Regions from separate parts of the Sinobacterium caligoides genome, predicted to be linked through region 1. Evidence: riboswitches for the same ligand, from Rfam matches in the RefSeq annotation. Region 1 holds a riboswitch; each other region holds the start of a gene.

Region 1 (7,423 bases):
CTCAAAAATACCGGCGAAGAAAATATACGCCATGACGAACTGCTCGAGATCGTCACGGTTACGGAGATCAATATCAGTCGTGAGCACCGACTCCAAACGCTCGTTTGCCAGCTTTATTTTTCCATAAATTGCGGGGACAACACGGTAGCGATTATAGATTTCACTCTGCTCGAGACCAATGGTCTCGATACAGTGCTGATAAGTCCAAGTATGCATTGCCTCCTCATAGACCTGCCGAGCCTGGTAAATCTGTAACTCAGGTGCCGTCATCTTTTCCATCACTGCCAGGCCGATATTACGCATAGCCATAATGTCAGAGGTCGTTAGATAAGAAAGTACATTCTCATAGACATGCTTTTCTTCCTGCGTCAGTTTGTGATGATAATCATGTACATCCTGCGACATATTAACATCGAGCGGTGTCCAGTGATTTTTATTGGCGTTAAGGAAAAACTCCCAGGCCCATGGGTATTTAAACGGGGCCAATTGATTAACATCCGTCATACCGTTAACGACACGCTTATCCTCTGCGTTGACCGGTGATAGACAGTCGTTACTGCTCGACATAACACCTGAGGCTATTGCAGAAAGTGACTCGCTTGAGCCAGTATGATCAGCGGCGGTATTCTTACGGTTTACCTTTTTGCTATTCGCCGACGGCATTGCAGCCGCCAATGGGTCATCCCAATTTAGAATCGTCATCTTTTCTATCTCACTCTCTAATACTGTTGAAAACACTATTCATTCGACAGCGCCCCCGCTCAACGGGGGCACCTCAACAACACACAAAACAAATTATTGGCAGGCCTCACATTCGGGATCGAGTATCGAGCAAAAAGCAGCCTCTTCCTGTCGCTCACCAAGGTCGAATTCTTTCTCTGCCGGCTCTATCAACGGCTCCTCCACCGGGTGGCTAGCCTCCGTATTTTTTTCCATGTGTGTCGCGCCCAACGAGCGAAGATAATAGGTAGTCTTCAGACCTCGTGTCCAAGCTAGCTTGTAGAGATTGTCGAGCATTTTTCCTGAGGGCTCGGCCATGTAAAGATTAAGGCTCTGCCCCTGGTCAATCCACTTCTGACGCCTCGAAGCCGCCTCAACCAACCAGCGGGAGTCTATTTCAAAGGCCGTCGCAAAACGCGCCTTCAACTCTTCCGGCACCCGCTCAATTTGACTCAACGAGCCGTCGTAATATTTGAGGTCATTCACCATCACCGAGTCCCATAGACCAAGTGCTTTCAACTCCTTGACCAACCACGGGTTGATCACTGTAAATTCACCGGATAGGTTCGATTTAACAAAGAGGTTTTGGTAGGTCGGCTCTATCGATTGAGACACACCGACAATATTCGAGATGGTCGCTGTTGGTGCGATAGCCATAACATTCGAGTTACGCATCCCGTGCTGCGCAATCAGCTCACGCAGCGGCTGCCAGTCGAGTTCACAGTTATCGTCTAATATGGCGTAACTCTCACCGCGCTGCTCGCGCAGAAGCTGTAGAGAGTCAATCGGCAATACACCCTGCTGCCACAGCGAGCCCTGATAGCTTTCATAACAACCACGTTCCTTGGCGAGCTGTGCCGATGCCTCGATAGCATGATAACTAATAAGCTCCATCGACAAATCGGCAAACTGCACGGCCTCAACACTGCCATAACAATAACCGAGTTGATAGAGCGCATCTTGAAACCCCATCACTCCCATACCAATGGGACGATGCTTAAGGTTAGAGTTTCTCGCCTCTTTGACCGCATAATAATTAATATCAATAACGTTATCGAGCAACCTTATTGCAGAATGAATGGTTTTTCGTAAACGTTCTCGATCCAGCTCGCCATTTACAATATGGTTCGACAAGTTAACCGAGCCGAGATTACAGACTGCAATCTCATCCGAGGCTGTATTCAACGTAATCTCGGTACAGAGGTTCGAGGAGTGCACCACCCCAACATGTTGCTGTGGCGATCGGATATTGCACGGGTCTTTAAAGGTGATCCATGGGTGCCCCGTCTCAAATAATGACGCTAGCATTTTTCGCCACAGCTGCTTGGCTGGTACCGTTTTACACAGCGTTATCTCACCACGCTCGGCCATCGCCTCATAGTGATGATAGCGCTCAACAAACGCCTGGCCGTATAGATCATGCAACTCAGGCACATCACTTGGCGAAAACAGCGTCCACGATTTATCCTCAAATACCCGCTGCATGAACAGATCCGGTATCCAATTAGCGCTATTCATATCGTGGGTACGCCGACGCTCATCACCGGTATTTTTACGCAGGTCTAAGAATTCTTCGATATCGAGATGCCAGCATTCAAGATAGGCGCAGACAGCGCCTTTACGCTTACCTCCTTGATTGACGGCAACAGCACTATCGTTAACGACCTTCAAAAAAGGCACCACTCCCTGAGACTGACCGTTAGTCCCTTTAATTACCGAACCCATTGCTCGCACAGGCGTCCAGTCGTTACCTAAACCCCCGGCCCACTTCGATAACAAAGCGTTATCTTTAATCGCATCATAAATCCCCCCTAAATCATCGGGCACAGTACTCAAATAACACGACGACAACTGCGGGCGCTTACTCCCTGCGTTAAATAATGTCGGTGTCGAACACATATAATCAAACGATGAGAGCAGCTCATAAAATTCAATCGCCCGCTGATCTCGATCCTGCTCATGTAACGCCAAGCCCATGGCGACACGCATAAAGAAGACCTGCGGCAACTCTAGGCGACTCTCACGCCAGTGCAAAAAATAGCGGTCATAAAGCGTCTGCAGGCCAAGATAGGTAAACTGCAGATCACGCTCCGGCTTAATGGCTTCGCCCAATCGCGCCAAATCGAAGCAGAGTAGCTCCGGCGACAACAACTCCAAGGTAATACCCCGCTCAATCGAGGCCAATAGTGTCTGCGGGTAATACATCGCCTCCAGGCCAACCGCGCCAGCAGAAACTTCATCAACAGCGAGAAAGCCTTGCACCTCCTCCCGCAGAGCCTCCAACAACAAGCGTGCGGTGACTTGTGAATAATTCGGCTCTTCATCGATCAAGGAGCGGGCCGCCATAATCAACGCTGTCGCCACATCTTGCTGCTTAATACCATGGTAGAGGTTCCCCTCGGCGTCGTTTAACAGCCGGGCCACATCAACATCGTCCAAGCCACTACAGGCCCAACCAATCACAGCGCTCAAACGCCCTCGATTCAACAACGACTCGGAACCATCGGCATGGGCAACCCGAATACCGATCTGAGCCTGCTCTTGTTCTTGTTCCGTACGACGATACGCATGCTCCTCCCTGTAGAGTACGTAAGCCCTCGCGACTTTGTGTAGCTCCTTGCGCATCAAACCCAGCTCAACCTGGTCTTGTATTTCTTCAATATTCACCGCCCCGCCGTCGGGGCGGTAGCGGCTAATACGTTGGCCGATCTCATCGACCAACTGGTCTACCGTCTGCTTAACTCGGCTAGAGCCTGAGGCGGCCTGCCCCTCTACCGCTAAAATCGCCTTAGTGATAGCCGTAGCGATTTTGCTAGCTTGATAAGGTGCCGGCTGGCCGTTGCGTTTAATAACTTGAATAGTCGGTTCGGAGTAGCTGTTAAGCTGCTGAGACATGATCATCACCTGTGTAATACCGCGTATCGTTAACTCCCTCCGCGATAACACGTCATAGACGCGGCGAAGAGAACAACACACTCACAGTAAACTCAGTATTACGCCCAACAGGCTGAGACCGAATCACACAGTACTGGCAAACGAACGACCATAGTCGAGGCGACTACGGCATCGTCAATGATGCGCAGGGTGTCTTCTCATCACCTGTTTCGCGAAGGCATGATATCCCCATTGGCAGACCGTTAGTTTGTCTGTCGCAATAGGCACTTTGACAGGTCTTCGGACTCAGGAGCGAGTTTATGAAAGCCGATAATCTCTATCGTCCCACACAATCACCTACAGCGACGGCTTCCCATTGATCGTTGATCAACAGTGCCTGAGTGTCAGCAGCCAATGCTTTGGCGATAACTTGCACTCGTGTCGCGTTCGTTCTCCCATACCGCTGCGCGTCAGTTCCGGATTCACACCGGATTCCCTCTTCGTCTTACGCTGTATACATGCCATGTCTCCTGGCGGAAACCACAACATGTGCGCAAAAATCAAAGCACCGACACAATATAGGCTATTCCATCTAATGTAAAGCCTGAAGTAACAGCTGTCTTCTAAGCTCTACAGAAGGCGCCGGGCTGTGACATAACAGCGGCTCAATGATGACTGGCGATGGCCAGTAGCGAGCCGGCAGCGATGAACAGGCTACCAAAAATACGGTTTTGCAAACGAATATGGCGCTCATTCTTAATCAATTTAACCAGCTTACTCGCCAGCCAAGCGTAGCCCATCATTACCGTCATATCGACTGCTATCATTGTTCCCCCCATAGTCATCACCTGCGGAAACTGAGGACGCCCTGGCAGTAAAAACTGGGGTAATAGCGCCACCCAAAAAACAATCGCCTTAGGGTTTGTCACATTAACGACGAACGACTGGGCAAGCAGCGATGACACTGAACTAGGCCGCCCCTGCCCCTCAGCCAAATCAAAACTTGTCGTCTCAGTAAACTTACGATACCCCAGGTAAATCAGGTAGCTCACCCCCATCCACTTAATAACCGTGAAAGCAAAGGCCGACTGCGCCAACAGCATACCCAGCCCCAACCCGACAACCAGTATATTAAAAGCATTGCCAAGCTGCAGACCAAGATTGGCAATAAAGCTCATCTTAAAGCCATAGTTCATGGTATTTGACATACTGTTCACCGCACCAGCACCCGGCGATAACGACAACACCATACAAGCAAGAAAAAAACTAACCCAGACATTAAAATCCATTATGCACCTCAGACTTACCCATCACTCCAACCCTCACCATGGCTCAAAGCAACGCCCTAGAAGGGCAAGCTGTATCTTCAAGCACAGGTGAAAAACTTGCGCGAAGTATACGTGCAAGGTAGATTGATGATAATACGTCACCAATAGAAAAGGCTTTTGCGCTGTGAGCACAAATAAAGCGATTCACTTACTACACGAAATGGCCGTCTTCGTCCGCGTTGTGAAAACGGGTAGCTTCTCCGAGGCGGCCCGTCAGCTAGGCAGCTCCCCCTCCTCGATAAGCCGAAGTATCAAAAAATTAGAAGAGGCTCTCGACGTTTGCCTGTTATTGCGCACGACGCGTAAGCTCCGTCTCAGCGATAGCGGTGAGGCCGTCTATCAACGCTGCTTAGAGATGGAGTCTGCCGCCGTCGCAGCCGTTGACTGCACCAAGCAATATACCGAACAGGCAAAAGGGCTACTGAGGATTTCTGCCCCAAAGGCTACCGGTCTCTATATCATTCATCCGCACATTGCAGAATTCCTACGTCTCTATCCTCAAGTTGACGTACAGCTCACCCTCGATGATATTGAGCTCGACATGATCGACAACGACATCGATATACAACTTCGCATGACCCAGACACCACCACCGGGACTAATGGGACGCAAGCTGCTCAACATCGACTTCGTCGTCTGTGCATCACCACGCTACCTTGCTGAACGGGGCACGCCGCAAAAACCGCAGGATCTTGAATCACACAGTTGCCTCTCCATTGGCCAGGAGCCCGGTGACTCAAAGTGGCGTTTCAAACGCGGCCAAGCAAGTCATGTCGTGCAGGTACAAGGACGTTACATCGCCAACCATACTGGTGCGAGACTCGATGCCGCACAGCAAGATATTGGCATCGCGATCCTGCCTCGCTTTGTCGCAGAAGCAGCCATTAGCTCCGGGAAAATTATTCAACTACTCCCGGACTGGAACCCACAGACGGCGTACAGCGGTGACCTCTGGCTACTCTACGCTGCCAGCCGCCATCAACCACCTCATCTACAGGCTTTCGTACGTTTTATCGCGGAAAAGATAGCCGCGAAGTAATTACAGCATAGCCAGTAACATCACCATTGATCATGACTTAAGGCTGAATAATTCGCTTTCTTTAAAGGATAACCTTTACTTACCCATGGATTTACAAACTGCTCAGACAGAGGTAGCAAATCACGGCATCAATTTCCTCTTCACTCATTCTATAAGGCTCAGCAACCTTCCTCGCAGACGGTTCACCGACGTTAGTCCTATGTACACCTCCAACCACCACATCCTCATAAATAAACCAACCTTCCAAAATCAAGAAATAATATCGGCACTTTTCTAAAATCATAGCAGCCAACGTTGTAAAATTAGCACGATCAACAACCGATGAGTGACTATCCGCGCCTTCAACTGGTGTACATCGCAGCCGGAAAAATAATTTATTTCCCTTCATTAACAAGCTCCATAATATTTTATAAGGCGAAACCACACCGCCACTAAATGCTTCCATGCATTGATTTGTGATGACATTTAGCAACACCACGATTAAACACCTATTAAAGTTTTTAAGATTCGTCTGTTTGAATGAGAGACAAAAAACAACTAAAAAACTCATAGCAGCCTATTACTGCATCGCAAGATAACAATAATATATTGCCAACAGATGACGATATCTCTGGAAAAAGCTTGTCCACTGATCAATTGAATAGTCAGCGATTTAGTTAAGTTAAACTATGTCAAAACAAGCAATCTATTATTTTAATCGTTCAATAAGTAACTCACGCAACCTCTCCACCGCATCAACGCGCTGAGCTTGTGTTGTGTAAGCAAAACCTAACACTAAGCCCGACCTCTTAACATCATCAAGATAGTACGAAGAAAGAGCGCTACAGCCATAACCCGACGCATGAAAAGCTACCGCCAACTCTTCGTCATCCACACCTGGCGTCTCTATCACCAAGTGCATCCCAGCACTTTCTGCCACCGGTATAGCGAGCCCACTCAATTCGCTTGTTAACAGCCCTGAAAAATGCTGCCACTTCTGTTGATAAAGTACTCTCATCCGCCTCAAGTGACGAACAAAGTGTCCCTCGACAATAAAGTCTGCGACGACGGCTTGATGCAGCAATGCCGTCTCACCCGACATAAAGCCCTTTACCTGGGCAAAACTCGCCACTAACGGCTTTGGAACCACCAAATAGCCCAATCGCAAAGCGGGAAAAAGCGTTTTACTGAAGCTGCCTAAATAAATCACCGGAGTTTGAACCGCCATGCCTTGCAGTGCCGCTATCGGCTTGCTCATATAGTGAAACTCACTATCGTAATCATCTTCAATCAACCAAACCTGCTCTCTTGCCGCCCAATTGAGCAGTTTTAAACGTTCAGCAGCAGGCATGATACCGCCCATGGGGTATTGATGTGTTGGCGTAAGGTACATAATCCGTGCCGATGCGGGCATATCCATCAATGCCTGCACGGTAACACCTCGATCACCGACAGGAACGCCCAATAACTTAGCTTGATGTGC
Region 2 (7,423 bases), 410 kb from region 1:
TAAGGCCATGTCACCCAAGCCGTAGAAACCGCGTATAGCAGCCTCACTACTACTGCCTGTCGTTGCTGCAACATGAGAAATACCATTGGCGTTTGCGACATCGATGCCCTGCATAATTGAGGCAATGTAAGCAGAGCATGAAAAAGGCCTAACCACACCTGTGGTCCCAAGAATCGATAGCCCTCCAACAATGCCAAGCCGTGGGTTCATTGTCTTCAACGCCAGCTGATCACCTCCCACCACACCAACAGCAACGACAAACCCGCCGCTGTAGCCATGACGTGCTGCAATCACCTGCAGATGCTCTCTCATCATCTGCCTTGGCACCGGGTTAATAGCAGGCTCTCCCACGGCAAGTAGCAAGCCTTCTCTCGTCACCGTACCAACCCCTTCTGCGGCGGTGAAAGCCACCCCTTTTTCACTGCGCAAACTCAGCGAAACAAAAACTTCTGCGCCATGAGTAACGTCTGGATCATCGCCCGCATCCTTGATTGTCGTCGTTGTTACCCGGCCTAAGTGTTGCTGCAATGTTGTTATATTTAACTCAACATCACGCCCACGCGGTAAGGTCACAGTCACCGTCGATTGCCGCTGTTCAGCAAGCAAAGCATTCGCCGCCGCGACACAGCAAGCTGTCGCACAACAACCGGTTGTCAGCCCGCTGCGAAGCGGACGTGGTTGCTCTGTACTCTCCGGCCACATGGAATTAAAGGGCCTGCGTCAGCCAATAGCCGCCAAATAACACCGAGAAGCTCGCAATTAAATAACGATTAACATTAAACAGACGAACATAATTTTTCTGCAGACGACGCTGAAGAAAGCCAAGGCCTGCACCAAAAAAACACATCGACAACATCACACCTAAAGAAAATACTAATAAATAGGCAGCCGCCAATACAAGATCACCTTGCGCGACTGCCGGTATTAGCGCCAACGCCGGCGCACTACCCGCCAGACCATGCAACACACCGACCATCAATGGCGCATGAGCCTTCTCTGTATCTTTTTCTGTGGTGTGATTTTCCTCATGCCAATGCGTGTGAACAACATCGCCGTGCTGGTGCTGGTGCAATTGAAGATTCTGTCGACGAAAGCGCCATAGTGATAATAGACCAATGAAAATCAGCACAAACCCCACAGAAGCCTCAGCAAATTTAATCAACACTTCTGGTAACGCAACACCAAAGGCAAATAACCCCATACCTGCCATGAGCAATACGCCGCCATGCCCTAGCGCCCAATTCATACTAAAGCGCAGTGTACGCCACAAGCTGGGCTTCTCATTACTCAACGCTGTCACGGCCATGACATGATCTGCATCTAAAGCATGTACCAATCCAAGGGTAAATCCTGCGCCTATCATCGCCGCACTAGTCGTTAACATTGATTACTCCGTTGCGCGCTATGGCGCTATCATTAGTTATTGTGATTTTACTGCTGAACAGTGCCGCAATGGCCTGCGGATTAGAAGCGAAAAATAAATGTAAATAACTCGCCGTTAGCCCCTTGCTACGATAAACCGCCTCGCCTGGAGCCGGGTGACGTTGGCGACGCCCATAACTCATCGGCGCCGGTGTATTTTCACTACGCGAGCGATGATGCGCATGGGCACGTACCTCGCCTTCAGGCAGTACCGCCGATTGCATCCCCTGGCAGCCACTACGCCCACGCATAGCGCCTACCCCCGACAACAAGCCCAGCATATTGAACTGATTCTGCTCTAAGTCGATTAATGTTTCGAGGCAATATAACAGCCCACCACACTCCGCCAATATCGGTTTAGACTCGTGATAAAACGCTTGTATCTGTGCTGTTAAATCATTGTTCGCCTGCAGCTTGTCTGCATGCAGTTCCGGATAACCACCAGGCAACCACAGCGCATCAGCGACAGGCAAAACGCTATCTCGTAGGGGAGAGAAAAAACTATATGTCGCGCCAAGGGCCGCCAACACTCTCAAGTTGGCCTCATAAATAAAGCTAAATGCTTCATCACGAGCGATGGCAATATGCTGCCCTGCCAACAGAGGCGGTACACTTGCCAGCGGCGCACTCACAAAGTCAACCGGGCGCGGCAGCTGCAACAAAGACTGCGTGTCACCTGATGCCTGTAAAGAGCTTGTTAGCCAGTCCGCTGCCGCCTCAAAACGTTGCTCAAGCTCATCTGCAACCTCCTCTGCTTGCACCAAGCCGAGGTGTCGCTCCGGTAAAGCAATCGATGGGTCACGTTTAAGTGTTGCTAACAGCGGTAGTGTTTCAGGTAGCGCGTCACGAATCAGCTGAGCATGACGCTCACTACCACAATTATTTGCGATTAAGCCCGCAATAACGCAATCATCGCGAAAGCTAGCAAGACCTGTCGCGACGGCAGCGGCTGTTTGTGCCATACCTTTGACATCCATAACGATGGCGATTGGGATGCCAAAACAAGCTGCTAAATCCGCGCTTGAGGGCTCACCGTCGAACATCCCCATAGCACCTTCAACTAGGATCAAGTCGGCAACCTCTGCCGCCTCAAATAGCTTTTGCCGACAGTAGGCCTCACCGGCCATCCATAGATCTAGCTGCTCTACCGGCTGCCTAGATGCCTGCGCCAAAATTTGCGGATCAAGATAATCAGGCCCTGTTTTGAACACCCTGACGAGCAAACCCTGGCGCGTAAAGTATCGCGCTAAACCCGCTGTAACCGTTGTTTTACCTTGGCCTGAAGCTGGTGCAGCAAGAAACAAGGCCGGACAACTTTGTATCTGATGCGCTCCCGTTAACTGGCTCAAAACTCTATCCCTGCTTGCGCTTTAACCCCTAAGCGAAAAGCATGGCGCTCATCTTGGATAACACTGATGGTGTCAGCAATATCTTGCAGCGGTAGCGCCATCGTCCTGCCCGTAATAATCACACTCTGGTCTCTGCTACGCAACTTTAAAGCTGCTACTACCGGCTCTACATCGAGGTAGTCATATTTAAACATGTAGCTCATTTCATCCAGCACAATGAGGTCGTAACTCTCATCTCTCAATAACTCTTCGGCCTTCGCCCAAGCCTGCTTCGCCGCTTCGATATCTCTTGTCTTATCTTGCGTCTCCCAGGTAAAGCCATGCCCCATCACGAACCAGTCAATCAGCGGGTGATCACGAAATAGCTTGTACTCGCCCGTCTCCATGCGGCCCTTACTAAACTGCACCACTGCGCACTTCTTGCCGTGCCCTACGCTTCTCGCCATAGTGCCGAAAGCCGAGCTACTTTTACCCTTGCCGCTCCCTTTCAACAAGATTAAAACGCCGCGCTGCTCTGTTGCCTGAGCAATTTTAGCATCAATAATCTTCTTGCGGCTTGCGGCTTTACGCTGGTGTTTATCGTCAATCATCTCTTTGCTCCAGTGATGTTTGCCAGACTCATGTAATCAGCCGCCAGCGCCTGCGCCAGAGACTCTGCTCGCCCTCGCTTCACGGGCGACTGCTCAATATCAACCACAACGCAATGAGCAGGGAGTGCCAAAGAAGAAAAGTCCTGCTGACTTCGCCCATCGGTAAATAAATAGCTCTGGCAGATTAGGCCCGGCTCTTTTTTTAACCATAGCGTTAATTGCGCAGCAGCCTGCTGCAACATCTTGCGCAACGGCGTACCGCCACCTGCTTCAATATTATCGATAAAATCACGGCATTTTTTTCGAGCTTTAGCGCGCCCGAGCAATGTCTCGACGCTCTCATTACCGAAACCAATTAAAGCAATCTGTTCTCGGCGTAGATAAGCCTTATCCATCACCGCTAGCGCAGCTTCTTTCGCAACAGCCAAACCCTGGCCTAATAATACGGAGGCAGAAGTATCAATTAATAAAAGGTGCAACTTAGACTGACCGCTACGCTGTGGTTTACATCGTAGTTTTGGTGGCCACCGCCCTGCACTCTTTCGTAAAGATCCTGGCCAGTCCACCCGTTTGCTTATAGCACGCCCCAATCTCTGACCACCAATAGAGGCGCCCTTTCCTCGCCCAACATAGTCAGCCACAGCAGCCGAGCTACGAGTGAAAGTATCATCGTTAATCCTAACTGGTACGCCTAGACTCACTTGTCGCTGCAAAGACATACTCCCCCACTCCCCACTTGCATCATCGCTCTCACCTTGTAGGTCACTACCATCAGGCTGACTCCCCGTAGACAGGCCTTGCTGTGGTGACTGTTGTAGAGATTGCTGTTGGGACTGCTGTTGGAGCCGCTCCTGAGGTCGCTCTTTCGGTTTGGAAAATGGAGGAGGGCTAGGGGGGCTGGGGGGCGTTATCACTTGACGACGATGACAAAGTACCAATTCCTCAACGGCCTCGATATCAACCAGCTCAACTAGACTTGATTTGCGCCATGCAGCATGTGCCATCGCCGCTCTACACCAAACAATATCAGCGCGTAGCCCATCGACCCCCGCTGCGATCGCTCGCTCGGCAATTTGTAAACGTAGAGCATCCGCACATTGCACATTGATAACCCGACTGCGAGCCTCGCTCAGACGCTCAGCCAACGAATACTGTTGATCGGCATAATGCGCAAGAAACTGCTGAGGATCACCATCAAAGCGCTCACGTAAACGGACAATTTCCACTCGTTGAGCCGGATCGTAGTCATTAGTTAATTCCACACATAAACCAAAACGGTCTTGTAATTGTGCTCGTAGTTCCCCCTCATCAGGGTTCATCGTACCAAGCAACATGAATTTTGCGGCATGCGAATGACTAATAGCGTCACGCTCGACCACATTGACGCCTGAGGCCGCAACATCCAGCAATAAATCAACCAATGGGTCCGCCAACAGGTTAACCTCGTCGACATAGAGCACCCCACCGTGCGCTTTAGCCAATAACCCCGGAGCAAACTTCACCTTTTTGTTATCTAGAACCTGCTGTAGATCGAGACTACCGACCAACATTTCCTCGCTAGCGCCCAGCGGCAGCGTCACAAAAGACGGTACTCGCTCATTCTGAGACGGCAAAATATCAGCGACAGCACGCGACAATGTTGACTTAGCCAGACCTCGTGGCCCACTAATTAAAACCCCACCAATAGCCGGCTCAATTGCAGCCAAAAGTAGGGCCAATTTAAATGGGGACTGCCCTACAACGGCTGAAAACGGGTAATCAGGCACGAGCTTCCAGTGCCACACTGGCTGATGCACTGACAATTCGCTTTACGGCCCAGGCCGCAGCTACACCAAGCACAAGCCAAAACACTAGGTTTGCCGCGCCACTAGCCCACAAGAATTCTTCATGCAAACTGTTGAGTGCAGCTAACGCAACAGGATCTGGGTGCGAGAACATCGGTGCATCAGCGTGCGGGGCTCCCAAGATAAAAGGCAGCGCCAGCAATAATGGCGCAATAAATTTACTAACAAACGGACCATAAAACAAAACAAGCAAAGCCATTGCACTGCACACAGTTGCCAACAGCCACCACGTTTGACGATTTTCTATCGCTGCCGCTTCTGCGCCTGGTATTTCTGGCGGAAGCCCCAAACCCGGGATAACAAACAAAGCAAGAAAGCCGCCCACCCCCCAAATCGCACCTTTGAGTAAATTAAGTTGAGCGACACCCTGTGCGCTTAACTGTGTCATCACGGCCATAAGGACGGCGGAAAAACCAACTCCAGCCAATACATTAGAGAGCAAGCTATAAAGAGTACGCTCGGTGCCATCTTCTGGCGCCCAAGCCTCTTCGTCATGATGATGACCTATAACAGCCTCACCGTGCTCATGCTCATGCTCATGTACAACAGCCGGCTCATCAGCCACCTCATAAGCTTCTGCAGCAAAAATAATAGGGGCAACACTGAGCTGCTGGACAATAGTTAAAACGAGACCCGCCAACAAACCTACCAAAATGGCATTAAAAATAATTCCACGAAATATCATGATATTTTTCCACTAGCAATCGCTCGCAAAACGCGAGACAAGAAATATTTAAAATTTTAAGCTCTCAACTAACAACGGCAAAAACCACCCGAAAAGGTGGTGAGCGCTATTGCAGAAAGTGACTTAATGGCAAGGAAAGGCCAAAGAGTGGCGCGTGTCATGCGCCGCATTATGGGCTGCATCCATGGGTGCAAAACCAACGGCAAACAATACTAGAATACCGAAAATAGCTGCACCGAAAGCTTGCGCTAGTGAAGAAGATTTTACTGAAGCAGCCGATTGCTGCTCAACAACATGTGAAGACATAGATATAGCCTCTGCACCCACCGTGCAATGATAAAGGAAAGAATTAACAGGCCGGTCTTCGGGCTCAAAAAGGTTATATAACGTCGCCTGTGCCTTCCCAGATTTTTTCCAGTGGCAGATACAGACTACTCTTTTTTACCGATGCGGGGGCAGCGTTGGGATTGTCTTACGACCACCAAACTTCCCGATTATCCCATCACTGGGCACCTATTATTGTATGATCCGGGAATTCTACTTAGGGTAGTAAGTATAATCAAGCACTAACATTGGGAGTGAGCGTCAGAGCCTATGCAGATAATAAATATTTTTATCCACCTTATTGCTCGAGTGTAAAATACCGACAGCCACCCCTTGCTTCGCCAAACGCTGGTTAAGCTCACTCGAATAAAGTACAGACCTAAAGTGCCGATAGCTTAACTCCTCCGTTGAAAAAAGCTGTCGATATAGAGCAGGCAAAGTGAATGATATGCCCTCTTCTCGCTGGTCAAAACCCTCTAAACGGCCACTTAAACCTGATTCAACCAGCCCCTCAAAAAATCGATAAATCCGTGCCTGCATAAAAAGCTCGAGTAAATTGGCAAGCGGGCATTGTATGTACTTCGGGAGCAAAAATACAACCACCAACTCAGAGCTTTCAGGGTCTCAGCCGCATAAAACAGTCGCCATACAAAAATTCTTTTTATACATCAAGACTCTATTTTTTGACTTTAAAGGCCTTACTTGTTGTTTCTCACCACATAGTGAAATAGCAAAACAAAACAAGCCCCCTAGTAAGAACCTCTATAAAAATAAACTCAACGCAATAACATTTTTAGCATCTGACGACAGCTTTCCTTTCTAATTTCTACCGACTGTACTTCAACGACAACAAAACCAAAGGCAGCAGTCATGATTCGCTTCAATAGCTGTGGCGCACTACACTCTGCCGTTAGCTCAAGGCTTTTTTGCGCCTCAGCTATATTCTCACACAAGAACACACAAACCTCGTTGTCATCCCAGCCCGTTTTAGCCGGGTGACGAAGCATGAAACCAAAGACCTCTCTCCTTAAGCGCTCAGGCGTTTGCTCAAGCAATTCGAAAACGGCATCGAGCATACGATAGACAAACTCAATACCTGTAGCATCGCCCGCATGCCTACGCATCAGGGTTAATGCTCGCCGCTGAATCTGCCACTCCAACTCACGAAGAAAATCCTCTTTAGTCGCAAAATTGGCATAGATTGTCGGC
Region 3 (7,423 bases), on a different contig from region 1:
CCGCCGAAACCCTGCTTTTGGTGTAGGCTTACAATCAGTTAGCGTGGGGGCTTGCAGTTGTCCAACCTTGTGTTGAGAGCAACCCCATACCTTGTTATCACAGGTAGGGGCCGTTTATGGGGACGTCAGCAGATTGGTTGCCGGCAAGAGTTGAGAAAGAGATTCGTCAGGCTGCCGTAGAGTTAGGTTTCGTCGATACGCCGCTGCGCCAACAGCGTTGCCGCGAGATAGAGCTCGTGTTGGACCAGCAACATTATGTGTACATTTCTCGTTGCAGTGGTGGCCAGCAGAATGTTCTAAAAGTGGTGGTGAGCGCAGAGGACGGTGAGGTCTTGGACAGTATGCTTGACCAGTTAACGGGCACCACCGTGCGTACTCATCGAGCGGAAAACCCCCGACTTTTTTTTAGCAGCGACTATAGTGGCCTTGTTGAATCCGGTAAGTCTCGAAGGCAACACGAGCATGGGGGGTATGGCTATGGTGTCAACATCGCTCAAAACCAAGACGCGTTAGAGCTTTTTCTGTTGGCGATTACCGAGATCGATAGCACGCTACATTAAACGCTAAAGTGTCTAGGCTTCCAGCGGGCTAATGGCGACGACCCATAGTTGCCACTGCTGATTGTTTTGACGATATCGCCAAGTGACATTCTGATCGAATAGTTTCATACCGTAAATGCGACTTTCGTTGAAGGGCTGGTAGGCTGGCTTCGGGTCCTGGGCCAGTATCTGCCGGAGTAGCTTGGCCAGGGCAATGCCTCGGTTTTGCTCAAAACGAGCACAATCCTCTTTCGCGCGTTCACTCAAAGCCACTTCAATAAGCGCCGGTGCTTCGCTGGCGATTAGATTGTGGGCCTCCTCGACGCGGTCGACATAGGGAATATAGGGCTTGATGTCGACGATAGGCGTGCCGTCCAATAGGTCGCAACCGCTGATGCGCAGCGCGGGGCTAGGGCTGGTGATGACCTCGAGTAGTTTGACGACGGATAATCCCAGTGCGTTGGGGCGATGGGTGGCGCGCGTGGCGAAGACGCCGAGGCGTCGATTGCCGCCGAGCCTTGGCGGCCGCACTGTGGGTTTCCAGGCTTTATCGGCGGTGTGGTGGAAGATAAATTGTAGCCAGATGTGACTGGACTGCTCTAACCCCGTCAGTGCTTCGCCTCGGTCATAGGGGGCGGCGAGCTCGATGATGGCCTCAACATCCGGGGCGAGTTGTGGCTGTCGCGGAATGCCAAATTTCTCTCGATAGGGTGAGCGTACAAAGGCGATGGGTTCGATGTGATAGCCCGGTTGCTCTGTACTCATCGCTCTAAGCCCAACATATCGACCACCTTCTCCATATCCATGTGCTCCTCGACACAGGCGCTGAGACGCTCTATGTCATACTCGCGCCTCGCTTGATAATCGATACTCTGTGCTTCTTTGATGCCTGCCCAGCGTAGCAGGCTGGCGAGGGCTTCGCTGTGATCGAACAGGCCGTGCAGGTAGCAGCCGAGGATCTGACCGTCGGCACTGATGGCGCCATCAGTGCTGCCGTTATCGAAGTGGATAGCGGGGCGCTCGAGGGCGCTGCCGGTGGTGATGCCAGCGTGAATCTCGTAGCCGCCAATGCGGGCGCCATCAAAGAGACTGCCCACGGCGCGCTTTAGCTGCTTCTCGGGCTCTAGGGTGGTCTCTATATCGAACAGACCGAAGCCGTCGCTAGAGCCGCTGGCGCTCTCGATGCCTGTGGGGTCGTGGATGTGTTTCCCAAGCATCTGATAGCCGCCACAGATCGCTAATAGTTTACCGCCGTAGCGCAGGTGTTTGTTGATCAGCTCTCCCCAGCCGTGTTGTTGTAATAAGGCTAAATCGTGGCGAACATTCTTGGTGCCAGGGAGAATAATTAGATCGCAGGGGGGGATGACATCGTCAGCGCCGACGTATTGTAGGTCGACCTGTGGGTGCAGGCGAAGCACGTCGAAATCGGTGTGATTACTGATGCGCGGCAGGCGCGGGATGATGATTTTGAGCTCGGCCTGGCTGTTATCTTGGCTGTGGCTGATGGCGTCTTCAGCCTCGAGGTGGAAGTTCTGTAGATAAGGTAAGACGCCCAATACGGGAATGCCTGTGCGTTCTTCGAGCCAGTCGAGTCCTGAGGTGAGTAGCGCAATATCACCGCGAAAGCGGTTGATGACCATGCCTTTGACACGAGCTCGCTCGGTCTCGCTGAGTAGCTCGAGGGTGCCGGTGAGGTGGGCGAAGACGCCGCCACGATCAATGTCGGCGACGAGGATGACCGGGCAGTCGACGGCCTCGGCAAAGCCCATATTGGCGATATCGTTTTGACGCAGGTTGATCTCGGCCGGGCTGCCGGCGCCTTCGACGATGACGGCTTGGTAGTGCTCGCCGAGTCGGCGGTGTGATTCCAGTACGAACTGCATCGCCTGCTTTTTGTAGTCATGATACAGGCGGGCGTTCATGTCACCGATGGCGCGGCCGTGAATGATGACCTGGGCACCGATATCGGTATTGGGTTTGAGTAAAATCGGGTTCATGTCGGTGTGCGGGGCGAGCCGACAGGCTTCGGCCTGTACCGCTTGGGCGCGGCCAATCTCGCCACCGTCTTCAGTAACGGCGCTGTTGAGCGCCATATTCTGTGGCTTAAACGGTGCGATGCGGTAGCCGCGATTGTAAAGCGCACGGCAGAGTGCGGTCGTCAGTACACTCTTGCCGGCGTCGCTGGTGGTACCTTGTACCATCAGCGTGGGAATAGAACGGTTGGCGTCCTGCATGGTGGTCATTGGCTCGTTTCGGGGCGCCGGAGCGGCGCAGCATAGTGTTTGAGTGTGCGGAGGAGATAGGCGCAGATGCCTAGCTGCCGCAGGATAGGGTTAAGCTCACTGTTCGAAGTCATCGTCTTGCCATTGGTTCTCCATCACCACCTGTTCGATGTCGAGACGCTGTCGCCAGTTTTCGGTGGCGAGCATCGGCTCGGGGTAGAATTCATCGACATGACCGATACAGAGGATGGCGATGGGGGAGGCACCGTCGGGGATGCTCAGTAGCTCACGCAGGGTATCGGGCTCGAAGATCGAAACCCAGCCGAGGCCGAGGCCTTCGGCGCGGGCGGCCAGCCACATATTTTGGATGGCGCAGCTGGCGGAGGCCAGGTCCATCTCCGGCATGGTGCGGCGCCCTAGTACATATTGGTCGCGGCGATCCTGCAGGGTGACGACGAGAATCTCCCCGGCTTCGCGAATGCCTTCGAGTTTGAGCCCTCTGACGGCCTGGGATTTCTCGCTGAGCTGCTCGGCGGTGCGCTGTACCTCTTCGGCAAAGGCATCGTAGAGCTGCCCGCGCAGGGCGCGATCGGTGATGCGAATAAAACGCCAGGGCTGCATGAAGCCGACGCTTGGGGCATGGTGAGCAGCAACGAGTAGACGCTGTAAAACGGCCGGGTCAACCGCCTCGGAGGTGAAGTGGCGCATATCGCGGCGTTCGAAGATCGCCTTATAGACGGCGTCACGTTCGATATCGGAATAGCGATGTTTGCTCATAAAGTGTGGACCCGAAGAAAAATGAAAAGCCGCCACTGACAATGACAGTGACGGCTTAGTATAGAGTAAACCGGCCGCCAGTTCAGTAGCGGCGCGGTTGTGTGCCAGTGATTACCAGCTAGGGGTGTAGGCGACGCTCAGCAGCGTGTTGAAACCGTCGTTGTTGTAATTGATATTATAGAAATCAGCATTGGTATAATATTCTTTGTCAAAAATGTTATTTAATGCAGCAGTTACTTGCCACTCTGGGTTGATAGCGTAGCTGAGGCGTAGGTGTGTCAAGCCGTAGCCTGATAGTTCGTTGTTATTTGCACGATCGCTATAGGATGAGGAGCGAATTTGCTGCTCGATAGTGAACGTCCAATCATTCAGTGTTCGGCTTAAGTCGATGTCGGCGGAGTGCTCTGGTCGATTTTGTAAGGTTTTACCTGTGTTGTCATTCTCGGCCATCAGTCGCGTGTAGTTGGCGTTTAATTTCCACTGATAAAACTCGGTCGTAGCGATAAGCTCATAGCCTTTGAGGGTTGCTTTACTGATATTTTCTGGTTGAGAGTAGAATGTCTCGGGGTTGTAGCCCCACTCAATCAGGTCGTCAACGTTGTTGTGGAAAAGGTTGACCTGCCAGTCGACGACATCGTAGTCGCCACGAATAGAGAATTCTTTATTGGTTGAAGTCTCTGGTGTGATGTCTGGGTTGCCTTTAGACCCGCCGTCATTAGGGTAATATAAATCGTTGAAGCTCGGTGCACGGAAGGCGGTACCTACGCTGGTGACGATATTGATGTTGTCTGTCAGGTCAAAGCCAAACTCGGCGTGGCCGGTGTTGTTACGTCCGTAGGTGCTGTTGTCGTCGCTGCGGGCAGAGAGGGAGAGCTGGCTGCGTGAAAAATCCACTTCGTATTGTGCGTAGACGGCGTTGTTGTATCGATTGTCTTTATCGTAGTTGTCGCTTGTATCGATCTTGTCATATTGGGTGTCGATACCGGCGATGATTCGTTGCTGATTGGTGATGGTGATTTCGTTGAGCCAGCTGGCAAAGTAACGCTGAGTGTTGAACTTTGATGCTAGGGCTAATACGTTATTGTTCTCTTCGGAGAAACTGTCTTTGCTAACGTTGCCGTCTTTACTGCCGCCAAACACCAATTCTGTACGCCAGTTTTCAGTGGCTTGTAGTGAGGCTTTTATTGAGGCAGCTTGAACAAGGTAGTCAGTATAAGGATTGATATGCGTGCTTGTCGGTAGAGGGTTGTACTTAGAGTCTGTGGGTTTATTGATATCGTATTCACTTTTCCCCTTGGACTGGTAGAAGCTACCCTTCAATGTGAAATTTTCGCCGAAGTGCTTGCCCAATGAGGCCGTTATGCTGGTGTTGCGAAATGCGTCCTTGTCATCGTTACCGTTGCCCTTTTCAGCCGTGCTGTCGAAGCCTTCGCCCTCGTGATGTGAGGCGGATAATTGATAAAAAGTATCATCTTGCTGCCCTTTGATACCGAGGACGCTACTGAGTGTGTTATGTGAGCCATAGCTCTGTTTGATAATGGCTTTACTATAGTCTTCACTCGCCGTGCCATCATTGGTAAATAGCTGAATAACACCGCCAACAGCATCGGCACCATACAGGCTGGAGCGCGCGCCGCGGACTATTTCGACGCGATCGATACTCTCTGGGTCAATATATTGATAGGCTGTGGAGCCTGTTGTTGCGGAGCCAATGCGAAGACCGTCCAGTAGTACCACGGATTGCGCTGTTTTCGAGCCGCGAATCATGAGTGCCGTTTGTGCACCGGTACTACCACTCTGTACCATATTGACACCAGGTGTCGTGGCCAATAGCGCACCTAAAGAAGGAGGCTGGCGGCGATTGATATCATCTTTATCAATAACGGTGACAGGGGCCAAAACTTTGCTGATGGGGGTTGCGATGCGGTTGCCGACGACGACCATTTCCTCCATGATTTCTTCTGGAGCTTCGCTGGCTAAGGTTGTATTGGCTAACAGGGCATTGGCGCTAACAATCGCCAAAGGTAGAGCAAGTAATGTGTGTTTCATGGTCAATCCCAATCAAGGTCTAGTGTTGTGATTCGCTTTAATGATGCGAATTCGTTACTAACGGATTGGGCGGGGGAAAGGCAGACACTGACGGCTTACTACCGGAGTGGAATTCTGCGATGAGGCCCTCCGCGTCATCGTTATGGATAACTGTCGAGGGCAGGTGTCGGGCTCGCCTTTACTCTTATTAGAGTATCGGCCTACCGTTGCGGGGGCAGCACAGGAATGAGGGCGCGAAGCCGGTACCTGTTTCCCTGAGATTATCAGTGTCATCTATGATTACTGGATAATTCCTCGTTCAGTGGCGGCGACTATACCGGGAGTGCCGGTTCTGGTCAATTGTCGGCGACATGGGTTAAGCGTTAGGCTTGAGCAATCTGATGTCGTCTAACACCTTTTGGTTACACGGGACTTTTATGTTGTGTTGCGCGGCTCGTTGGCAGAGGTAGCCGGTAATAAAGTTGATCTCGGTGTCACGTCCCGCAAGTACGTCAGCGAACATCGATGAGCGATTGGCGGCGGTGATCTTCGCCACGTTTAAGGCGGTCGATAGAGCGGCGGGAACGAGCTCTGCAAGGCCTTCGGCGGCGATAATACGATCGAGCTCTTCAGCGAGTTGTTCGAGTCGTGGGCGAGCTTGGGGGTGGTTGATCAACTCCCCGTTATGGCAGCGATAGAGGGCGGTGAGGGGGTTGATTAGGCAGTTGATGGCCAGCTTCTGCCACAGCTGTCGTTCGATGTGTTGATCGGCGCAGATAGTTAACACGTCGGTTGGCAGCTCGGCGATCAGCGCGCTAGTCTCTGGGGTGTCGTGAGCGTTTTCTGGGTAGCGACCAATGCGTGTGGTACCTGCGCCGGCATGTACCACATGAAAGGGCGATTGCAGATAAGCACCGTCGGTGCTGACACCACAATAGAGTCGAGCATTAGGGTAGTGGTCGAGGATGTGCTGCTGTTGGCCCATGCCGTTCTGTAGGCTCAGGATGATGCAGTCATCGGTTAAGCGTGATGCTACGCTGGCAAGTGCTTGGGCGGTATGCTGAGCCTTAGTGGCGATGATCAGGCGGTCGATGGGATGGTCGTACTGTACTGCTGTGTAGGCTGTTGGCTGGCATTGAAATGTCGTCGTCGAGCGTTGTAGGCTAATGCCACCGGCGGTGCGATAGCGCGTTAAAGCGTCATTATTCCTGACCACGAGGCTTGCGGCAATATGCTGTTGTTGTAAACTGGCGGCCCATAGACAACCGATGGCACCGCCGCCAATAATTACCCAGTGCTGCATATGCTACCCCTGATCTTGCCCGATGATGGTAACCGCCGTCGTTTCACGGGGTTATGTTGCAGGGGCCATAGTAGCGGCAGTAACTGAGCGATGCCAGTACCTGTTGCAGCAGTGCAGCGGGTGATCTTTTGATAATTACAGTGAAAAGGTGTGACAATATGCCCAGTTTTGACGTTATCTCTGAAGTTGATAAGCACCAGCTAACCAATGCCGTTGATCAGGCTCGACGGGTGATCGAGACCCGCTTCGATTTTAAGGGGGCGGATGCCAGCTTCCAACTCGACGGCCTCGTGGTGACCATGCAAGCGGAGGCGGAATTCCAGGTGACACAGCTGGGCGATATCCTGATTGGTACGCTGCATAAATGTAAGATCGACCCCGCTGCGATGGAACTGGGTGACATGACGCAGTCTGGTATGACGTGTCGACAGCTGGCCACCTTTAAAGATGGGCTAGAAACCGACGTCTGTCGCAAGATCTGCAAGTTGATTAAAGACACTAAAATGAAGGTGAAGTCGACAATTCAGGACCAACAAGTGCGTGTGGAGGGCAAG
Region 4 (7,423 bases), 150 kb from region 1:
AGTTAAACCCACCACGAGATAGGTTAAAGTCTGAAGTTCCATCATCATCCCCTATTCTTCGTGAACGCCATATTTGCGATCGAGCCGAGCCATTTGCCATGAGTAGACAAAGATCAGCACTACAAAACTATAAATTGAGCCCTGTTGCGCAAACCAGAAGCCTAGCTTATAACCGCCAAGCCGGAATTGATTAAGCTCTTCAACGAATAAAATGCCGCAACCGAATGATACGACGAACCACACCACGAGTAACTTGACCATCAATACAAGGTTCTCACGCCAATACGCCTTTGCATCCTGATCGCTATTAAAAGCCATTGCTGCCCTTCCTCTGCACCTTACAACGGTACATTATTATTGTGACAATACGGCTGTCTGAATACCCCATAGACCTAGCCGCTCCTCTTCCTGAGAGCTACATTATGCATGAGCTTGCCATGGCGGAACAACCGCATTTTCAAGCAATAATAGCTTTAATTAAACCATCGATTAAAGCAGTAAACAGAAACTAGCAATCAATAGCGGTATATAGCTCTAGCTAACATGCAACCTTCCTTTAAAGCAAAGTTAAGGGAGGTGAGCACCCACCAACAAGCCGATCAGTATAGCCAGCAAACAGGACACCGCTTCAAACAGCGGCCAACATAGACTGCAGCCCCAAACATGAACTTTATGTTACAAAAAAATAAGTTTTAAAAAAACAAGTGAAAGCTCAGCAAGATGTCTATACTTAAGTTACTTAAAATTTAAATAATTTTTCTTTCCTGATAAGACCAATTATATATACTATAAAAATAACAATGAAACCTAACCATTATAAATCCAACACAGCATGAGCGAGCAACCTGCAATGGTTATTTATACATACTTCTTGTGCGACTTCAGCAATACAAAAAGGGTAGCCACTTTACAGCCCTATACACTTAATGGCTTCTAGAATATGCTTCACTAGCTGGCTAATTAAGTGGCACAGAGGTGCCATATTGAAACCTATTTATTATTTCGTTATCGCCAATGGAGGGTGAAAACAACTGTTTAAAGCACCAAGGTCAGCAAGAACCAAGGAATAAACGCCATTCCGTGAGACTTATTGACCTCGCCTTATAAAACAGAGTTGTTAAAAATGAGATATGTAGCGATAAACGTCAGGGATCTAAAGATCAAACAACATACTACACTGCCAGCAAAAAAAAGCGCCAAGCTGATAGCGTTCAAATACTGACAACAAGAAGAAAGGAAGCAATACGCCACACAACAACGTTACAACTACATTAACTTTAAGGATTAATATGAATATTGAGAATAATATAGCTGAAACGAGAAAACATCTTACCGCCCACAAAATCTACGAAAGCATTTCTTCAGTTGACGATCTAAGAATATTTATGTCTGCCCACGTATTTGCCGTTTGGGACTTTATGAGCCTTGCTAAAAGGCTGCAAACCTCGATGACATGCACGGTACTACCTTGGCAAACACCTTCAGACCCCTTTGCTGCCCGCCTGATCAATGAGATTATTTTCTATGAAGAAACGGACATAGATCACAACGGTCAGCCAGGCAGTCATCTCGACATGTATCTATCAGCCATGCGTGAAATCGGTGCGGATACCAGCCTCTTTGACAGTTTCACCCATGCACTCACGCACGGTAAAGATGTACCAGAAGCTTTAGCTTGTGCCAATGTTCCGCACTACATCGCGCACTTTGTCACCAATAACATCCACTGTGCAATCGAGGGACAGTTAGAAGAAGTAGCCAGCAGCTTCTTATTTGGCCGTGAAGACGCTATCCCTGACATGTTCACTCTGTTTTTGGAGAAGTGGAAAGTTGATCGCAAAGAAATCCCCGCCCTCGTCTATTATCTAGAGCGCCACATCGACCTGGATGGCGACGAGCATGGACCTGCCGCCCATAAAATCCTCAACAACTTAATCGGTGATGACAAAGCCAAAGAAGAGCGCGCCTCACAATCGGCCATCAACGCGATCAGTGATAGAGTGGGCCTCTGGGACGGCATCCTGTTAGACATCGAAAAGTCGAGAGAAAAAGCAGAAGCGAGTAAAAAAGATAAGATATCACTGGACTATATAAAACAACCTGATAGTGCCATCTCCGAACGAGTATAAGACTACCCGTTAGCGCCCCCCTTAGGGTATACACCATGAACACTATTAAAACGGAGCTTGCCTCCGTTTTTTTCTGCCTGCCACTCTTGCTAGGCGCACTCGGCAACCATCATGAAAAAACAACAACCAGCAGAAAAATACCGGCACCACCAAGCTACCACACGACCTTAGACGTCCCCTTACCCCCTATTAAGGTGGCTTATCGAAACATAGCACCTCAAAAGCTAAAAAATGCCGAAACAACATACCCAAAAAGCAATATTGCCTCATCACAAGGCCCATAATACATAAACAATGTTATGACCCAAACCAACAACAGAACAGGACGCTCTTACTGTGAACGACTTAACCAAGAACCCCGTTATGGTGACGGGAGCAACAGGCTACGTTGCCGGATGGCTAATTAAACAACTGCTCGAGATGGGCTGCACCGTACACGCTTGCGTACGTAACCCTGATGACGAGAGAAAGCTTGCGCCGTTAAAAAGCCTAACTAACGAACCTCAACGCCTGCGTTTTTTTAAGACGGACCTACTTGATGAGGGCTCATACCAGCAAGCGATGAAGGGCTGTTCAGTCGTATTCCATACCGCCTCCCCTTTTACCATCATTGTAGACGACCCACAGCGTGACCTAGTCGACCCTGCAGTCAAGGGCACTATCAATGTATTGAATACCGTCAATGACACCCCCAGCGTAGAACGTGTTGTGTTAACCAGTTCTGTTGCGGCGATTTACAGCGATAACATCGATGCACTGACACTGCCCAAGCAAACCTTTACTGAAGAGCATTGGAATGAGCACAGCTCATTACAACACAACCCCTATGCCTATTCGAAGACGGTGGCCGAGAAGTCTGCCTGGCAGCAGGTAAAGAAGCAGAGACGGTGGGACTTAGTCGTCATAAACCCCTCCTTCGTTGTCGGCCCGGCGCTCGGTGCAGCAGTCACTTCAGACAGTTTTGACGTGGTCAAGAAATTGGGTGATGGTACACTCAAGTTCGGCGCACCTCATACCGGCATAGGCCTTGTCGATGTACAAGACGTCGCTAACGCCCACATCCAAGCAGCCATTCGACCCGAAGCTGCTGGCCGCTACATCGTCTCAGCACTGAATAGCCACCTGTTAGAGATGGCTGACTTCCTACGCCCCAACTACGGCACCAGCTACCCGCTACCTAAATCCAAAACACCAAAATTCCTCGCCTGGCTGCTGGGACCCATGGTAGGCACCACCCGCAAGTCCATCTCACGTAATCTAGGCTATTCCTGGAAGGCAGATAATAGCAAAAGCAAGCAAGAACTTGGCATTGAGTATCGTAGCATCTCTGAGGCAATCAATGCCATGTTTGCCCAGCTTGAGAGTAACAACCAACTGTAAGCAGAGCGCGCAATGATCATTCATGGCTTCGGTCATTGCGACCTCATGCCTCTTTACAACATTAAGACTCTACAGCTGTTTTTTACGCGACTCCGGTAACGCTATTAATAGCCTAGAAATAAGTGCTTACGTTGGCTATCGCACAAACTCATCAAGCTCAGCATTACCTAACTTATAAAGCATATGCACCTTATCGAGCCCGTGCCCATAGCCATCTTTCTCTATCTTTATAACTGTAAAGTTATGCTTTTTATAAAAATCAACCGTGTGCTGCGACGTATCGATCAGCACATCGACCTGCTGAAAGTTTCTCCCTATGTTGGCCAGCCTATACTTCAAAAGAAAAGTTCCGATGGATTGACCATGGCAGTCATTATCAACCATCCCTCAGCAAAGCCCAACGATTTCTCCAAGACTCTCATAGCCGCCACATGCTACAGCTTCACCCTTTCTTAAAATTACAAAATATGAAGCATTAGATGACATAGAATCTAAGTACAACTGGAAATCTACAAGCTCCTCGGATGAGAAAAACTTTCCACTATTACTTTTGAATATCCTTAAACAATCACTTCTATATTTTTCATTATAATTTACGACTTCCACCTATCCCCCTCAGTACACCTTACACATTCAACAGCGAGCGTAACGAAGTCATAGCCATATTACTAGCGACTTTGAATACTGTAGTTATAGCAAGCCTAGATATAGTAAGTCTTGTTATTCTACCGATGACCATTAATTAAGCCCACGATAACTGGGGCAACAATATATGAAAATTAATTTTATCTAAAAACTCAACACAACCACCGAATGATGCACATCAATAAATTTTGCGTACACAAAACGACTGTGTTAGGATTTCGCGCATCTTGAGGTGCCTATTGTCAATTTTTAACGATTGATTGGATAGGTTAAATGGGAAGATGGTGCGTTTCGATATCTTTATCTAAACAATGCCAACGCTGCCCCCGCAACGGTAATCACTCTGTGAAAGCCCGACACCTGCCTCGCGATACGATGAATATGAAGCGGAGGGCTTCATAGAGCTGCTATGCACTGAATACGTCGAGTGAACGACCTTTTCATTCTGCATGCTATGTACATTATCTCTATTTCCCCTCCCTCATTCGCGCTTTTATGCTATTTGACGATTGAGGTTGCACAGTGATCAATAAGAATAAATTTATTAACAATAGCCTTGGGTTATTGCTGCCAATATCCGCCAGTGCCTTTGCTGAAACTATACCGCTAGAAGAAGTTGAGGTGGAGGGTAAAAGATACCTGAATACCTTACACCTGAAAGATACCAATAGCGCTTCTAATCGCCTCGGCCTAAAGAGCATGGATATACCGGGCAGTGTAGACATCATCAGCAAACAAGACATTGCCCTCAAAGCAGATTATTCCCCCCTGTCTGCCGTAACACGCTCTGCAGGCTTTGCCGCTACAGCCAGCCCAGGCAACGGCGGCACCTCCATGGCAGTCCGTGGTTTTAACGGTCATAGCTCTGTCGTACAGACCTATGACGGTACCCGCTTATACGTTGGCGCTGGTACCGTCACCTTTCCAGCAGACACCTGGACACTTGAGAGAGTCGAAGTATTACGAGGGCCAGGCTCTGTTATCAACGGTGTTGGAGCGATAGGGGCGACCATCAACTATGTGCCTAAATCTCCCCAGTTTGGCAGCGTACGTAACGAACTGGATGTTACCGCAGGCAGCTTTGGTCTACTCCGCCTCGCTATAGGCTCAGGCGGCGGCATCAGCGATGACCTTGCCTACCGAGTTGACGCTGTCAGCCACAAGAGTGATGGCGATGTTGACGATGCAGATGAGCAGCGCTCTGTATTTGCAGGCTCACTACACTGGCAAGCCACAGATAACCTCGATATAAAGCTCAGTGTTGACTATGCCGACATTGATGCCTCAACCTATTGGGGTACCCCTTTAATCGATGGCAAAGTTGATCAACGTATTCGAAAAAATAATTACAATATCAAAGACGGTATCGTTAACTATGAAGATTTATGGCCACGCTTAAATGCTCAATGGCAGATCAATGATAACGCAACCCTCAGAAGTGATAGCTATTACCTAATGGCAAATCGACACTGGCGTAATGTTGAAAGCTATAGCTTTAACCCGGATAGCGGGCAGGTAGATAGGGCGTACTACCTAGAGATTCTCCACGATCAAACACAGCTAGGTAATCGATCTGATATGTTATTCGAGTTCGATACTGCAGGCATGGCAAATCGCCTCAGTGTCGGCGCAGAAGTTAATCGTATCGACTTTACCCACAAGAATAACCGTAGTTACGGTGGCACAACATCGGTAGACTTACTTAACCCGTTAGCAGGAAAGTGGGCAGACGGCGTCGAATACCGTACCAGCAAAGACTTCAGTTCTGAAACAATGCACTATGCGATTTTTATTGATGAACACATTCAGATCAACGATCAGTTCAGCCTGGTAGGCGGCCTGCGCCACGACAGTATCGACTTTGATCGCAATGACGTTGCCCGCAGCAATGGCCCAGAACACGCCGAACCCTATGCCGTTATTAACGACGACTTATCAGGCACCAGCTGGCGCTTTGGCGCGGTATATCAGCCACAAGAGAATATCAGCCTCTATGCACAAGCCAGTAAAGCGGTGGACTCCGTGCAATCTATTCTCACCGCTAGCACACCCAACATGAAACTTGCAGAAGGCAAACAACTAGAGGTTGGCCTGAAACAAATATTAATGAATGACAACCTGCAATACACCGTCGCTTTGTTTGATATCCGCAAAGACAATCTACTCGCTAACGATGCTTTTGGTCAGTCGAGTCAAATCGGCGAACAACGCTCAAAGGGCATCGAACTTGAAGTGTTTATGCGCCTTAGTGACACCCTGAACATTAGTATGAACAGCGCATTCACCGATGCTGAATACGAGCACTACAAAAAATCCAGCGGCGACGCTATCAGGGACTACAGCGGCAATACACCTAAGGATGTGCCAGAACAAACCGCTAACCTTTGGCTTGATTGGCGGTTTATACAAGATTGGGCATTCAGCGGCGGCGCACGTTACGTAGGCACTCGCTTTGTCGGTGACGATAATAGCGCTAAATTGCCTTCTTACACCGTCTACGATGCCAGTTTGCAATGGCATATTGATGAAGATTTACAGCTGACCTTGCGCGGCAAGAACCTTAGCGACGAAACCGATTATGTACTCGCGCCCTATGGTGACCAATGGATACTCGCTGAGGGTCGCAGCGCTGAGTTAGGCCTGCATTATAACTTCTAAAGGAGATCACAATGGCTCAGCACGCTGGGCCATTCTCACACATGACGTACCCCTTTCATCTACGAACACATGCCCTTAATTGGAGCAATAAAAGCCGCTCAGGCTTTGCCCTTGAGCAGATTAACTTTAATGCTCGTCAATCACGTTTTATCGGCCTATTAGGCCCTAATGGTAGCGGCAAAACCACCCTGCTACGCTGCCTCTATCGTGGCCTAACAGTTCCTCCCAACTCGGTGATGCTCGACGACCAAGACCTCACACGCTTTAGTCGCCAGGCATTGGCAAAGAAAATAGCCGTGGTGTTTCAGCAACAACCTGAGGAAATTTCACTCAGCGTTGATGAGGTGCTCAAAATAGGGCGATTACCACAACAACCTTTCTTAGCACCGGACAAAAAACACTACAGCAAAGAAGAGTTAATTCACCTAAAGGCGCTGGATATTGAGCATCTATGCAGCCGGCCATACCAGCAGCTATCAGGGGGTGAGAAGCAACGCGTGATGATTGCTAGGGCGCTAATACAACAAGCTGATATTTTATTGTTAGATGAGCCGACTAATCACCTCGACATAGCCCATCAAATAGCTATATTGCAGTACATTAGCCAGCTC

The links. A riboswitch is a leader RNA that binds a small molecule or an ion and turns the genes downstream of it on or off. The one in region 1 is predicted to bind cobalamin.
Region 2: it holds a riboswitch for cobalamin, as region 1 does, so the genes downstream of both, EDC56_RS02040 (CbtB domain-containing protein) here and EDC56_RS03730 (ribonucleoside-diphosphate reductase subunit alpha) in region 1, are expected to answer to the same signal.
Region 3: it holds a riboswitch for cobalamin, as region 1 does, so the genes downstream of both, EDC56_RS08405 (TonB-dependent receptor plug domain-containing protein) here and EDC56_RS03730 (ribonucleoside-diphosphate reductase subunit alpha) in region 1, are expected to answer to the same signal.
Region 4: it holds a riboswitch for cobalamin, as region 1 does, so the genes downstream of both, EDC56_RS03080 (TonB-dependent receptor) here and EDC56_RS03730 (ribonucleoside-diphosphate reductase subunit alpha) in region 1, are expected to answer to the same signal.

What each region holds. Positions count from the first base shown of each region.
Region 1 is NZ_RKHR01000003.1:816,295-823,717, forward strand. Features, by position in the region: gene EDC56_RS03725 (ribonucleotide-diphosphate reductase subunit beta) at 1-702, opposite strand, end outside; gene EDC56_RS03730 (ribonucleoside-diphosphate reductase subunit alpha) at 796-3,615, opposite strand; cobalamin riboswitch at 3,869-4,154, opposite strand; gene rhtB (homoserine/homoserine lactone efflux protein) at 4,260-4,883, opposite strand; gene EDC56_RS03740 (LysR family transcriptional regulator) at 5,047-5,961, shown strand; gene EDC56_RS03745 (hypothetical protein) at 6,053-6,439, opposite strand; gene pdxR (MocR-like pyridoxine biosynthesis transcription factor PdxR) at 6,650-7,423, opposite strand, start outside.
Region 2 is NZ_RKHR01000003.1:410,195-417,617, forward strand. Features, by position in the region: gene EDC56_RS02010 (cobalt-precorrin-5B (C(1))-methyltransferase) at 1-702, opposite strand, end outside; gene EDC56_RS02015 (HoxN/HupN/NixA family nickel/cobalt transporter) at 707-1,384, opposite strand; gene EDC56_RS02020 (cobyrinic acid a,c-diamide synthase CobB) at 1,371-2,771, opposite strand; gene cobO (cob(I)yrinic acid a,c-diamide adenosyltransferase) at 2,768-3,361, opposite strand; gene EDC56_RS02030 (ATP-binding protein) at 3,358-5,157, opposite strand; gene EDC56_RS02035 (CbtA family protein) at 5,120-5,890, opposite strand; gene EDC56_RS02040 (CbtB domain-containing protein) at 6,014-6,196, opposite strand; cobalamin riboswitch at 6,229-6,422, opposite strand; gene EDC56_RS02050 (TetR/AcrR family transcriptional regulator) at 6,991-7,423, opposite strand, start outside.
Region 3 is NZ_RKHR01000004.1:383,036-390,458, reverse strand. Features, by position in the region: gene EDC56_RS08425 (hypothetical protein) at 117-560, shown strand; gene tsaA (tRNA (N6-threonylcarbamoyladenosine(37)-N6)-methyltransferase TrmO) at 573-1,304, opposite strand; gene EDC56_RS08415 (cobyric acid synthase) at 1,301-2,782, opposite strand; gene bluB (5,6-dimethylbenzimidazole synthase) at 2,879-3,538, opposite strand; gene EDC56_RS08405 (TonB-dependent receptor plug domain-containing protein) at 3,650-5,587, opposite strand; cobalamin riboswitch at 5,729-5,876, opposite strand; gene EDC56_RS08400 (ketopantoate reductase family protein) at 5,943-6,869, opposite strand; gene EDC56_RS08395 (YajQ family cyclic di-GMP-binding protein) at 7,028-7,423, shown strand, end outside.
Region 4 is NZ_RKHR01000003.1:661,902-669,324, forward strand. Features, by position in the region: gene EDC56_RS03055 (sodium:solute symporter family protein) at 1-42, opposite strand, end outside; gene EDC56_RS03060 (DUF4212 domain-containing protein) at 52-318, opposite strand; gene EDC56_RS03065 (DUF3050 domain-containing protein) at 1,290-2,129, shown strand; gene EDC56_RS03070 (NAD-dependent epimerase/dehydratase family protein) at 2,466-3,509, shown strand; gene EDC56_RS03075 (GNAT family N-acetyltransferase) at 3,645-3,893, opposite strand; cobalamin riboswitch at 4,368-4,536, shown strand; gene EDC56_RS03080 (TonB-dependent receptor) at 4,677-6,812, shown strand; gene EDC56_RS03085 (ABC transporter ATP-binding protein) at 6,824-7,423, shown strand, end outside.